DNA from 3 places in the Methyloceanibacter sp. genome. Region 2 is predicted to be linked to each of the others. Evidence: riboswitches for the same ligand, from Rfam matches in the RefSeq annotation. Region 2 holds a riboswitch; each other region holds the start of a gene.
The links. A riboswitch is a leader RNA that binds a small molecule or an ion and turns the genes downstream of it on or off. The one in region 2 is predicted to bind cobalamin.
Positions count from the first base shown of each region.

Region 1: it holds a riboswitch for cobalamin, as region 2 does, so the genes downstream of both, AC33YF_RS01885 (energy-coupling factor ABC transporter permease) here and AC33YF_RS05680 (DUF1636 family protein) in region 2, are expected to answer to the same signal.
Region 3: it holds a riboswitch for cobalamin, as region 2 does, so the genes downstream of both, AC33YF_RS00315 (cobalamin-binding protein) here and AC33YF_RS05680 (DUF1636 family protein) in region 2, are expected to answer to the same signal.

Region 1 is NZ_JBZMXT010000004.1:26,969-30,237, reverse strand. It holds gene AC33YF_RS01895 (OmpA family protein) at 1-466, shown strand, start outside; gene AC33YF_RS01890 (helix-hairpin-helix domain-containing protein) at 498-1,148, shown strand; cobalamin riboswitch at 1,191-1,413, shown strand; gene AC33YF_RS01885 (energy-coupling factor ABC transporter permease) at 1,454-2,131, shown strand; gene AC33YF_RS01880 (SLC13 family permease) at 2,380-3,269, shown strand, end outside.
Region 2 is NZ_JBZMXT010000020.1:2,989-6,257, forward strand. It holds gene cobW (cobalamin biosynthesis protein CobW) at 1-948, opposite strand, end outside; gene AC33YF_RS05680 (DUF1636 family protein) at 945-1,370, opposite strand; cobalamin riboswitch at 1,480-1,703, opposite strand; cobalamin riboswitch at 1,805-2,006, shown strand; gene cobU (bifunctional adenosylcobinamide kinase/adenosylcobinamide-phosphate guanylyltransferase) at 2,127-2,681, shown strand; gene cobO (cob(I)yrinic acid a,c-diamide adenosyltransferase) at 2,678-3,269, shown strand, end outside.
Region 3 is NZ_JBZMXT010000001.1:67,019-70,287, forward strand. It holds gene ahcY (adenosylhomocysteinase) at 1-749, shown strand, start outside; cobalamin riboswitch at 886-1,095, shown strand; gene AC33YF_RS00315 (cobalamin-binding protein) at 1,257-2,057, shown strand; gene AC33YF_RS00320 (DUF1289 domain-containing protein) at 2,054-2,935, shown strand; gene AC33YF_RS00325 (linear amide C-N hydrolase) at 3,069-3,269, shown strand, end outside.

The sequences.
Region 1 (3,269 bases), on a different contig from region 2:
CGAGGGCACGAGCCGCGTGAACGCTGCGACAGGGGAGACGGAGGTGCTGACGGCGGGCTATTGGCTGCCCCAGATGGACTTCGTGGTTGGTTACGGACAATGCCGCGACAAGGCCAATGCGCTCTTGGCCGCGCGCAACGTAAACTTTGTGACCGGCTCTGCGCGGCTCGACGCCCGGTCATTGAGAGTCATCAACGCGATTACTTCGCTCGTTATGAAGTGTGTTCAGTCCGGCGACCTGCGCGTCGAGGTTGGCGGACATACGGATAGTCAAGGGGACAGCGCCTCCAACATGCAGCTAAGCCAGGACCGGGCCGAAGCGGTTGTTGAAGCTCTCATTCGACGAGGCGTACCGGTGGAAGCTATCGCCGCAGCGGGCTACGGCGATACCAAACCTATGGCCGACAACGACACAGAAGACGGGCGGGCAGCGAACAGACGCGTGACTTTGGCGTTCACTCAATAGCGGGCCGAGAGCTACACAAAGGGGATTTCTTATGTTCAAGAACTGGGGCTTTCTGCTCGGAGAAATATGGTTCCTGATTGTGCTCGCGGTTTTTCTGGGTCTGTTCGCGGGTTGGCTCCTTTGGAGCGGACGCCGGAGCACTGCCTCAGAGAGTTCCAGCGCCGAGGTCGACGCGTTGCGATCCCAACTCGAACAATGTCGGACGACATCAAAAGAGAAAGACGAGTTGATCGGTCGTCTCGAAGCGCGGCTGGAAGGCCGCGGGGTCAATCCAGAGACGGTGCCGGCCTCGTCTCAGAGTACGGCTACGACACCCGCCAGACTCGTGGCCACGGGAAAGACGACCAGCGCAGACGCCGACCATGGCGCCGCCAACAGAGGCAGCAAACCCAAGACACTGGAAACGCCCCTCGACGGGAAGGCGGACGACCTCAAGAAGATCAAAGGCGTCGGACCTAAGCTAGAGCAGCTTTGCAACCGCTTGGGTTTTTGGCATTTCGACCAGATTGCCAACTGGACGGACGATGAAGTGGCCTGGGTCGACGCCAATTTGGAGGGCTTCAAGGGCCGCGTCACGCGCGATAGCTGGGTGGAGCAGGCTAAATTGCTCGCGGAAGGCCGCGCAACCGAGTTCTCCAAGCGCGTCGAGGCCGGAGAAGTCTACGATCAAAGCAAGAGTTGAACCGTTTCGTTTTTGCGACTTGACGCTGCGCTCGAGTCGTCCGAGAGTCGGAACGCCTTTGGTGTTTGGGCGCAATCGCGCGTCCGGATGAAACGGGAATAGGTAGGGCCCAACCAGCCCCGAAACCTAGCCGCCCCCGCGACTGTATGCGGTGAGCCGTCTTTCACTGACGTCACTGACCCTCAAGCCATTAGGCACAGGTTGGGAAGACGAAAGCCGGCAGTGATCCGCGAGCCAGGAGACCGGCCAATTGGCAAACGGGCCAACCCAAGCGCCGTCGGGTGAGACGGCAACGGAGGGATACAATGCATATTGAACCTGGCCTTGTGGCCGAGGGTAAGATTTGGTTGAGCGTTGCCACTGCCGCGGGCGCCGGCGCCTGCGGCTTTAAGCTTGCTTGGGAAGACGTCAAGGAGCATGGCACTGTTTCGCTTGCGGCGCGCGCCGCAATCGCGACAGCACTCGTCTTCGGTTTCTTCGAAGTGTTACCGCACTACCCGGTTGGCGTTTCCGAAGTACACTTCATCTTCGGTACGACGCTGTTTCTGCTCTTCGGATCGGCAGCTGCGGCCATAGGATTGGCCTTGGGGCTTCTGTGTCAGGGGCTGTTCTTTGCGCCGGCCGACTTGCCGCAGTACTTCATGAATGTCACGACGCTGTTGGTGCCGTTGTTCGGCATACGATATCTCGCTGAGAAGATTATTGATCCCGGCACATGCTATGTGGACTTGAAGTACAGCCAGGTGCTTGCGCTCTCGGCCACGTATCAGGCGGGTATCGTCGCGTGGGTAGGATTTTGGACGCTCTATGGTCAGGGCTTCGGTGCGGAAAATCTGCAATCCTTGGCGATGTTCGGCGGTGCTTATCTGCTGGTCATCATCGTGGAGCCGTTGGCGGATCTTGCCGTGCTTGCGGGCGCGAAGGCGCTCCGCTTCTTGCGGGGAAGTCCGTTCGTCGTGCAACGGCTCTTCCACACAGCCTAAGACGGCATAACTCTTAAAGTATTGGGGCGGCGGTGCGTATATAGGCGCCGCCGCCAAGACGGCGAAGCTGACAGCTGCGGCGATGGCATCTCCCGTGGACGGCGCCGACAGTGTCGGTCTCACGCAACAAGTCCGTGCCTGCTCCAATTTGACATCCAGGTATGATCCGTGTCCAAAGCGGGCGCTAACGACTTCAGCCAAGGCCGGAAATACATTCGCGGCTTCGAAGCAAGAGGCGGTCGCGAAGCATGCTTGAGCCGGATGAAAGCGGGGCGGGCCGCAAAACGCATCAACTGATTGGCCTTGGCATCGGCCCCTTGGTGTTTGTTGCCTGTTTGCTCAGCCCCGCGCCAGACGGCATGTCGCCACTGGCCTGGTCCGTCGCCGCGTTGGCGTTGTGGATGGCTGTTTGGTGGTCAACGGAGGCGGTCCCGCTTTTTGTAACAGCGCTTCTGCCGCTCGCAGTATTGCCGCTTCTCGGCGTTGATAGCATTCGGGGCGCGGCTGCGCCGTTCGCCCACCCCGTGGTGTTCCTGCTGCTTGGCGGCTTTCTTATCGGGCTCGCTCTTGAGAAGTGGCATCTGCATCGGCGGATCGCCTTCCACATCATCCTGGCGGTCGGTAATCAGCCCCTAAATCTCATCGCGGGCAAGATGCTCGCGACCGCGTTTTTGAGTATGTGGATCACGAACACGGCTACGACGATCATGGTCTTGCCAATCGCCATGTCACTCATCGCCGTCATTACCCCGAACGGAAAAGTGAGTCATGGCGAGGCCGCAAATTTCGGCACAGCAATGATGCTTGCCATCGCGTATTCGGCTTCCATCGGCGGGATGGCGTCTCTTGTGGGCTCGCCCACCAATCTGCTGGCCGCGAGCTATCTGGAGGAAGTGTTTCAGATCGAAATCACGTTCGCCGAGTGGATGCTGTTCGCGCTGCCGATCTCTGCACTTCTTTTGGGATGCGCGTATCTCGTCCTGACCCGGATTGCATTCCCCGTGACCAACAGACTGGGTGCGGTAGACCCAAGCCTCGTTCAAGGGATGCTGCGGGAGATGGGGCCAATGTCGGTTCCTGAAAAACGCGTCTGCGCCGTGTTCGTGACCGTGGCTCTTTGCTGGATATTCTCGCCCTT
Region 2 (3,269 bases):
GCCCCATGGCCGGTCGAAATAATGATTCACGCGCGGTCCCACAGCCTGGATCAATAGCCGCATCGGTTTTCCTGTCACGGCCGCAAACCCCTTCACGCGCAACACATTGTGTGCCTCGGCAACCTCTGCGATGCGCTTGGAGATGGCCGCCGGATCGTCGACCTCGTCAATCGGGACCACGAGCGTATCGAACTCGTCATGCTCGTGATCGTCCGTGTTGTCGTGGTGGGTCTTGCGGTCTTCGATGTGGTCCTCCGCACCGACCCCAAGGCCCAGCAATGCGGAGGAATCAACCTTGCCCTCAGACACTGTCACCACGCCGATCCCACGCGGAAGAGCGCCGGAAACCGCTGCCTTGGCACGCTCCAAGCCGTCCGTGTCGAGCAGGTCCCGTTTGTTCAGGACAATAAGGTCTGCACAGGCAACCTGGTCCTCGAAGACCTCCTCGATTGGATTGTCGTGGTCCAACGCATCGTCCGCCGCCCGCTGAGCAGACAGTGCCTCCAGATCGGCTGACACCTGTCCTGCAGCAAGCGCGGCGCCGTCTACGACGGCAACGACACCGTCCACCGTTACGCGGTTCTTGATTGCCGGCCAATGGAAGGCCTGAACCAGTGGTTTGGGCAGAGCAAGACCCGACGTTTCGATAACGATGTGATCGACCTGCGGCTCGAGTGCGAGAATCTCATCGAGTGCTGGGACGAACTCGTCAGCAACCGTGCAGCATAGGCAGCCATTGGCAAGCTCAACAATGTTCTCCTCACTGCAGTTCTCGTCGCCGCAGCCCTTTAGGATCTGGCCGTCAATTCCGACATCGCCGAACTCGTTGACGATCACCGCCAGCCGACGCCCATTGGCATTTGCAAGCACGTGGCGGATTAGAGTGGTTTTCCCCGAGCCGAGAAAGCCAGTTACGATCGTGCAGGGAATGCGGGCGACAGACGTCATTCAAAATCCTCCGGGAAGGGGCCAAGTCCTAGGGGTGGGACACGCGCAATAAGACCGCCCTTCAGCGCTTGAGGCCGGCCGCGCCAGGGTAGAATTCCGTCCTCGGCGGTCGCGAGCAGTTTTGCGCCTTCGACCAGTGCCGCTGCGTCATCTGGCGCGTTCAGTTCGCCGAAAACATAGGTCCAGCTGTTCTTCTTGCGCATCGCTGCGCTGAGCGAACGGCTGCAATTCGCCAGGCATTCGACGTGACGAACCGAGACCCCGGTGCCCCGAGCGGCTTCGGTTGTGGCGTCCGCAAGCATCCGCCCGGCCCGAGGTCCCTCGTCAGGATCGCCGGCTAATCGGCATGTCACGCAGACATAGACGATTGGGCCCTCGCGGGTCTCGTCCGTACCATCCTTGTTCGCTTCGGGGACTGCCACCCTGGTGTTTCCTTGGCGCTTCTCAACGAAAAGCAACATCGTGCAGGGTGCAAACCGGCCCACACCGGGGCCGAACAGAAACCAACCGTCGCAGAGGCACCCCGCCCGGCGGACGACTAGATCGACGGCAGGTCTCCTGGCTCCGCGGGTCTCTCCCTAGGCCGCCTTCCCGGGCTCCATCCCAGTGGCATTGGCTTGGGCGCCCAAGATCGATCTGGAAACCGGTCTATGAGCTATCCGCTTACAGTTGCGGGGGCAGCCGCGGATTTGGACATTGTCCTTACCGCGTTCCCTGTTTGCTCGAATTGAGCAACCGTCGATCCTGCACATAAGGCCCTGCGACGAGCGTTTGTCAATGCATCGCAGGGGCTTGCGACCCTGTAGGCGCCTAGTTTTCGCGGTCAGGTTCTTCTTGCGGCGTGCCCCTTGGGCTCTATATTTGAGGCGCCGCAGGTTCCCGCATGAGGCGGGACGCAAGAAGGGAACACGGTGAGGGAAACACTCTAGTCCGTGGCTGCCCCCGCAACTGTTGGTGGCGAGCACCCCTCATTAGGCCACTGGAGCCAGGCTCTGGGAAGACCGAGGGGGAGCGCAGACCCACAAAGCCAGGAGACCTGCCCGCGGCTCAAACCTCGATTGGCGCCCTCGGGTGGAGGGTGCCGAAAGGAAGAATCAATGTCCAAATCGGTGCATGGGGACCCGCTGGGGATTTCTGCGGGCTATACCCGTGCGTTTTTCGCGGGGCGCGCTTAGGCCGTGCCTGACAGCGGCCCTAGGGATCGTGCCAGCCGAGGCAACGAAGGCATCATCTTCGTTCTTGGGGGTGCCCGCTCGGGAAAGAGCCGTTTTGCTGAGAGCCTTGTCGAGAGTCTTCAGCCGCCATGGGTCTATATCGCTACCGCCGAAGCGCATGACGACGAGATGGCGGCACGCATCGCCGAGCACCAAGCCCGTCGCGCGTCCAGTTGGCAGACCCTGGAAGCAGCCCACGAATTGCACGTTGCCATTCGCGGTGCGCCCGAGGACGCCATCGTGCTCGTCGATTGTTTGACATTGTGGCTCTCCAATATCATGCACGGGCCATACGACGTCGGCGATGCCACGGCTCAGCTCGAAGACGCGCTGCGCACTAGGAAGAAGGCGACCGTGCTTGTCTCCAATGAAGTGGGCTTAGGGCTCGTCCCCGAAACGCCTTTGGGACGTGCTTTCAGAGATTCTCAGGGACGCCTCAATCAACGGATCGCCGCCGTAGCCGACCGCGTGATCTTCGTAGTCGCTGGCCAGCCTCTCATTGTGAAGGGAAATGCATGACAAAGACCGTCGACGAGAAGGACCTCGAGCGCCATCGCGCAAAAATGGCGAAGCGCAAAGAGCTTCAAGACGCCGAAGTTGCCGAGAAGACCCTCGAGAAGGGCCTCCTCATCGTCCACACGGGAACCGGTAAGGGTAAAACCACGGCGGCATTCGGTTTGGCCTTGCGCATGATTGGCCGAGGCGAACGCGTCGGCATCGTGCAGTTCGTGAAGGGCGCTTGGCACACTGCCGAACGAGATGCGTTGGAACGGTTCGGGGATCAGGTCGCGTGGTATTCGATGGGCGAAGGCTTCACGTGGGAGACCCAAGACTTGGAACGCGATATTGCGGCGGCTGAACGTGCTTGGGCCAAGGCGGTCGAGTTGATGAACGATCCAAGCTTCAGTCTCGTGATCCTCGATGAGTTGAACATCGCGCTCCGCTACGACTATCTGCCGTTCGACGCGGTCCTGGAAACGCTGAAGGCGCGGCGGCCGGACCTGCATGTCATTGTCACTGGCCGCAACGCAAAACCCAGCCTGATCGAGGCCGCGGACCTCGTGACGGAGATGACCCTCGTGAAGCATCACTTCGCTGCTGGGGTGA
Region 3 (3,269 bases), on a different contig from region 2:
ACAGCGTGACCAAGTCGAAATTCGACAATCTCTATGGCTGCCGCGAGAGCCTGCCCGACGGCATCAAGCGCGCCACGGACGTGATGCTGGCCGGCAAATACGCCGTGGTCTGCGGCTATGGCGATGTGGGCAAAGGCTGCGCCGAGAGCCTGAAGAGCCAGGGCGCGCGCGTGGCCGTCACCGAGATCGATCCCATCTGCGCGCTGCAGGCCGCAATGGAAGGCTACGAAGTCACCACGATGGAAGACGCCGCCTCAAAGGGCGACATCTTCGTCACCACCACGGGCAATAAGGACGTCATCACCGTCGACCATATGCGCGCGATGCACGACCGGGCCATTGTCTGCAATATCGGTCACTTCGACTCGGAGATTCAGGTCGCCGCGCTCAAGAACTTCGTCTGGCACAATGTGAAGCCGCAAGTGGACGAGGTGGAGTTTCCCGACGGCAAGCGCATCATCTTGCTGGCCGAAGGGCGCCTCGTGAATCTCGGCTGCGCCACCGGCCATCCGAGCTTCGTGATGAGCGCGTCCTTCACCAACCAAGTGCTGGCCCAGATCGAACTTTGGCAGTACTCGGACAAATACGAGAACAGGGTCTATGTGCTGCCGAAGCATCTCGACGAAAAGGTCGCGCAGCTGCACCTTACCAAGCTCGGCGCGCAGCTCACCACACTGACGGACGACCAGGCGTCCTATATCGGTGTGAAACCCGAAGGCCCCTTCAAGCCGGAGCATTATCGCTACTAGCAACTTCGTTGCTTTTCAGATGAGATCAAGAAGGCCGGGCCGCACCAGGGTAACGAGCCAGTCGGCGTTCTTGTCGACCGCGACAGCGCCGTTGCGGGGGATTGTGCCGCAATTGACAATGCGCCCCGTCTGCCGCAGCGTGGCTATCGTTGGAGGTTCCCTGAGGCGTTGTTCGATGGGATGAAAGGGAACACGGTGTGCGCCTCGCTTGGCGCGGATGCCGTGGCTGCCCCCGCAACTGTGAGCGGCGAGCTTACTGCCAACTCTGACCACTGGGAAACCGGGAAGGTCGGGCAGCCGGCGCAGACCCGCGAGCCAGGAGACCTGCCTTCGACCGTGCCAGGGCTGATGGGCGAGCGGGGTTGTTCGCGCATTGTCGGGATGTTCCATCGGGCTTCTCCGAAAGCACTGACGCGTTTTGTTTGGTCGCTCGGCTTCGGAGGGAAGAATGTCCCATATACAGGCTACGCAGGTTGCCGCGCGAGAAGCGAGGCGGCGCGCGAAACGATGAAGCGATTTCCCCCCGAACGCATTGTTTGCCTGACGGAAGAGACCGTCGAGACGCTCTACCTACTTGGCGAACAGCACCGGATCGTCGGCGTGTCGGGCTATGCGGTGAGGCCCCGACGGGTGCGCCAGGAAAAGCCGCGTGTCTCCGCGTTTACGTCGGCGGACATCCCGAAGATTCTTAGCCTCGCGCCCGATCTCGTGCTGACCTTTTCCGATCTACAGGCGGAGATCGCGGCAGAGCTCATCAAGACCGGCGTGACCGTCATTGCCTACAACCAGCGCGACGTCGCCGGCATTTTCGCCATGATCCGGCACCTCGGCGCGACCGTCGGCCAAGGCCCCCGCGCCGAACAGCTGGCGGGCGCCTACGAGCAACGCCTGGAGCGTATCGCCGCACATGCCGAGCGCGGGAGCCGCCCGCTTGTCTATTTCGAGGAATGGGACGATCCGATGATCTCCGGCATCGCCTGGGTGTCGGAGCTGATCGGGATCGCCGGTGGCCGCGATGCGTTTCCGGAGCTCGCCGCTGAGGCGGCAGCGCGCGACCGTGTCGTTACATCCGAACAGGTCATCACCGCGGCGCCGGATGTGATCCTCGCCTCGTGGTGCGGCAGGAAGGTCCGCCCCGAGAAGATCGCCGCGCGGCCCGGCTGGGATGCGATGCCGGCGGTACGCGACGATCGGATCTTTGAAATTAAATCCCCGCTGATCCTACAGCCCGGCCCCGCAGCGCTCACGGACGGGCTCGACGCCATCGTGGCCGCGCTCGGCGACAATCCCAACGAGGTGACCCAATGACGACCGCCAGTCCCTGTGTCGGTATTTGCAAGCTCGACGATGCGACGGGTTGGTGCCTTGGCTGCGGACGCAGCGGCACCGAAATTGCCGATTGGCGCGAAAGCCCTGCAGACTGGCGCAGCGCCATCTGGCTGGAGATACCCGAGCGTCTGAAGCAACTCGGGGTCGCCTGCCGCAGGCTGCCCTGGACCAAGACGGATATGCAGAATTTTGTGGTCCAGTCACTCGAGCAAGGCAGTGGCACCTTTGTCATGGGGGTGGTCGGCGCCGTTGCAGAATTTGCGCCGGCGACGGGGCAGTCCGTCGCGGTCGAGGTGCGCGACGATAAAATCACAGCGCACACAGATGGCGGCGCGCTTCATATGTGGATCGACGATGATGTCCGCGCTTTGACCTTCGATCCACCGTCAACCCCCATCGAAGGCACGCACGTCGTGCTTGCTGTCAAACGTGAACGCGGACGGCTCCCTGCCGTTGGCAGCATCGCCGACCTCGGTGAGGACGCGGCGCCGTTGATTGATGAAAGCGCGAAGCAGTTGTTCGATCTGGGCCTCAATCGAAAGGAGGCTCGATTTTGCGTGCGCGTTGCCGACGGTTCGGCACGCAGTGTGCTGCACAGTGCGGCCGGCCAGACGCTGATCTCAAGTCTGCCCATGCTTGGACCCGTGCTCGCTGCAGAAAGCCCAACCCGCGTCATCGAGACAGCACTTGGCCGGATCGAGGTGCAAGGCCAAATCCCGAGACCGGGCGAGCGATCGCCTGACCGCCCTCACACCCATCTGCTGCCGGACCAACTTGCGTTGAGTCGCGCGATGCCGGTGGGCATGGACTTGCCCCGCGCCTACCTTCCAGGTGCCTTGTGCTATCCACGTGCATGAGACACAACTGATGCCCGACCTTGGCGCTTCCCTGTCATGCCCGCGGAAGCCATTCCGCCGTCAACTTCTTGATTCAATTCGGTTCTAGGGTTCGCGGCTGAGGTTGGGACCATCACTCTTTAGGAGCGCCCCCATGCGTTTTGGAAAACTGCCCGCCCTATATCTTGCAACCACCCTTGCAGGAGCCACGGCCTTTGACGCGGCCACGGTCGCCGACGCGTGCTCGCGGTTGCTCTACGAGACGGGGGACGGCTCCTACATCATCGCGCGTAGCATGGACTGGAATGACCCGATGGCCGCGACGAGCCTCTGGGTGTTTCCGCAAGGGATGCAA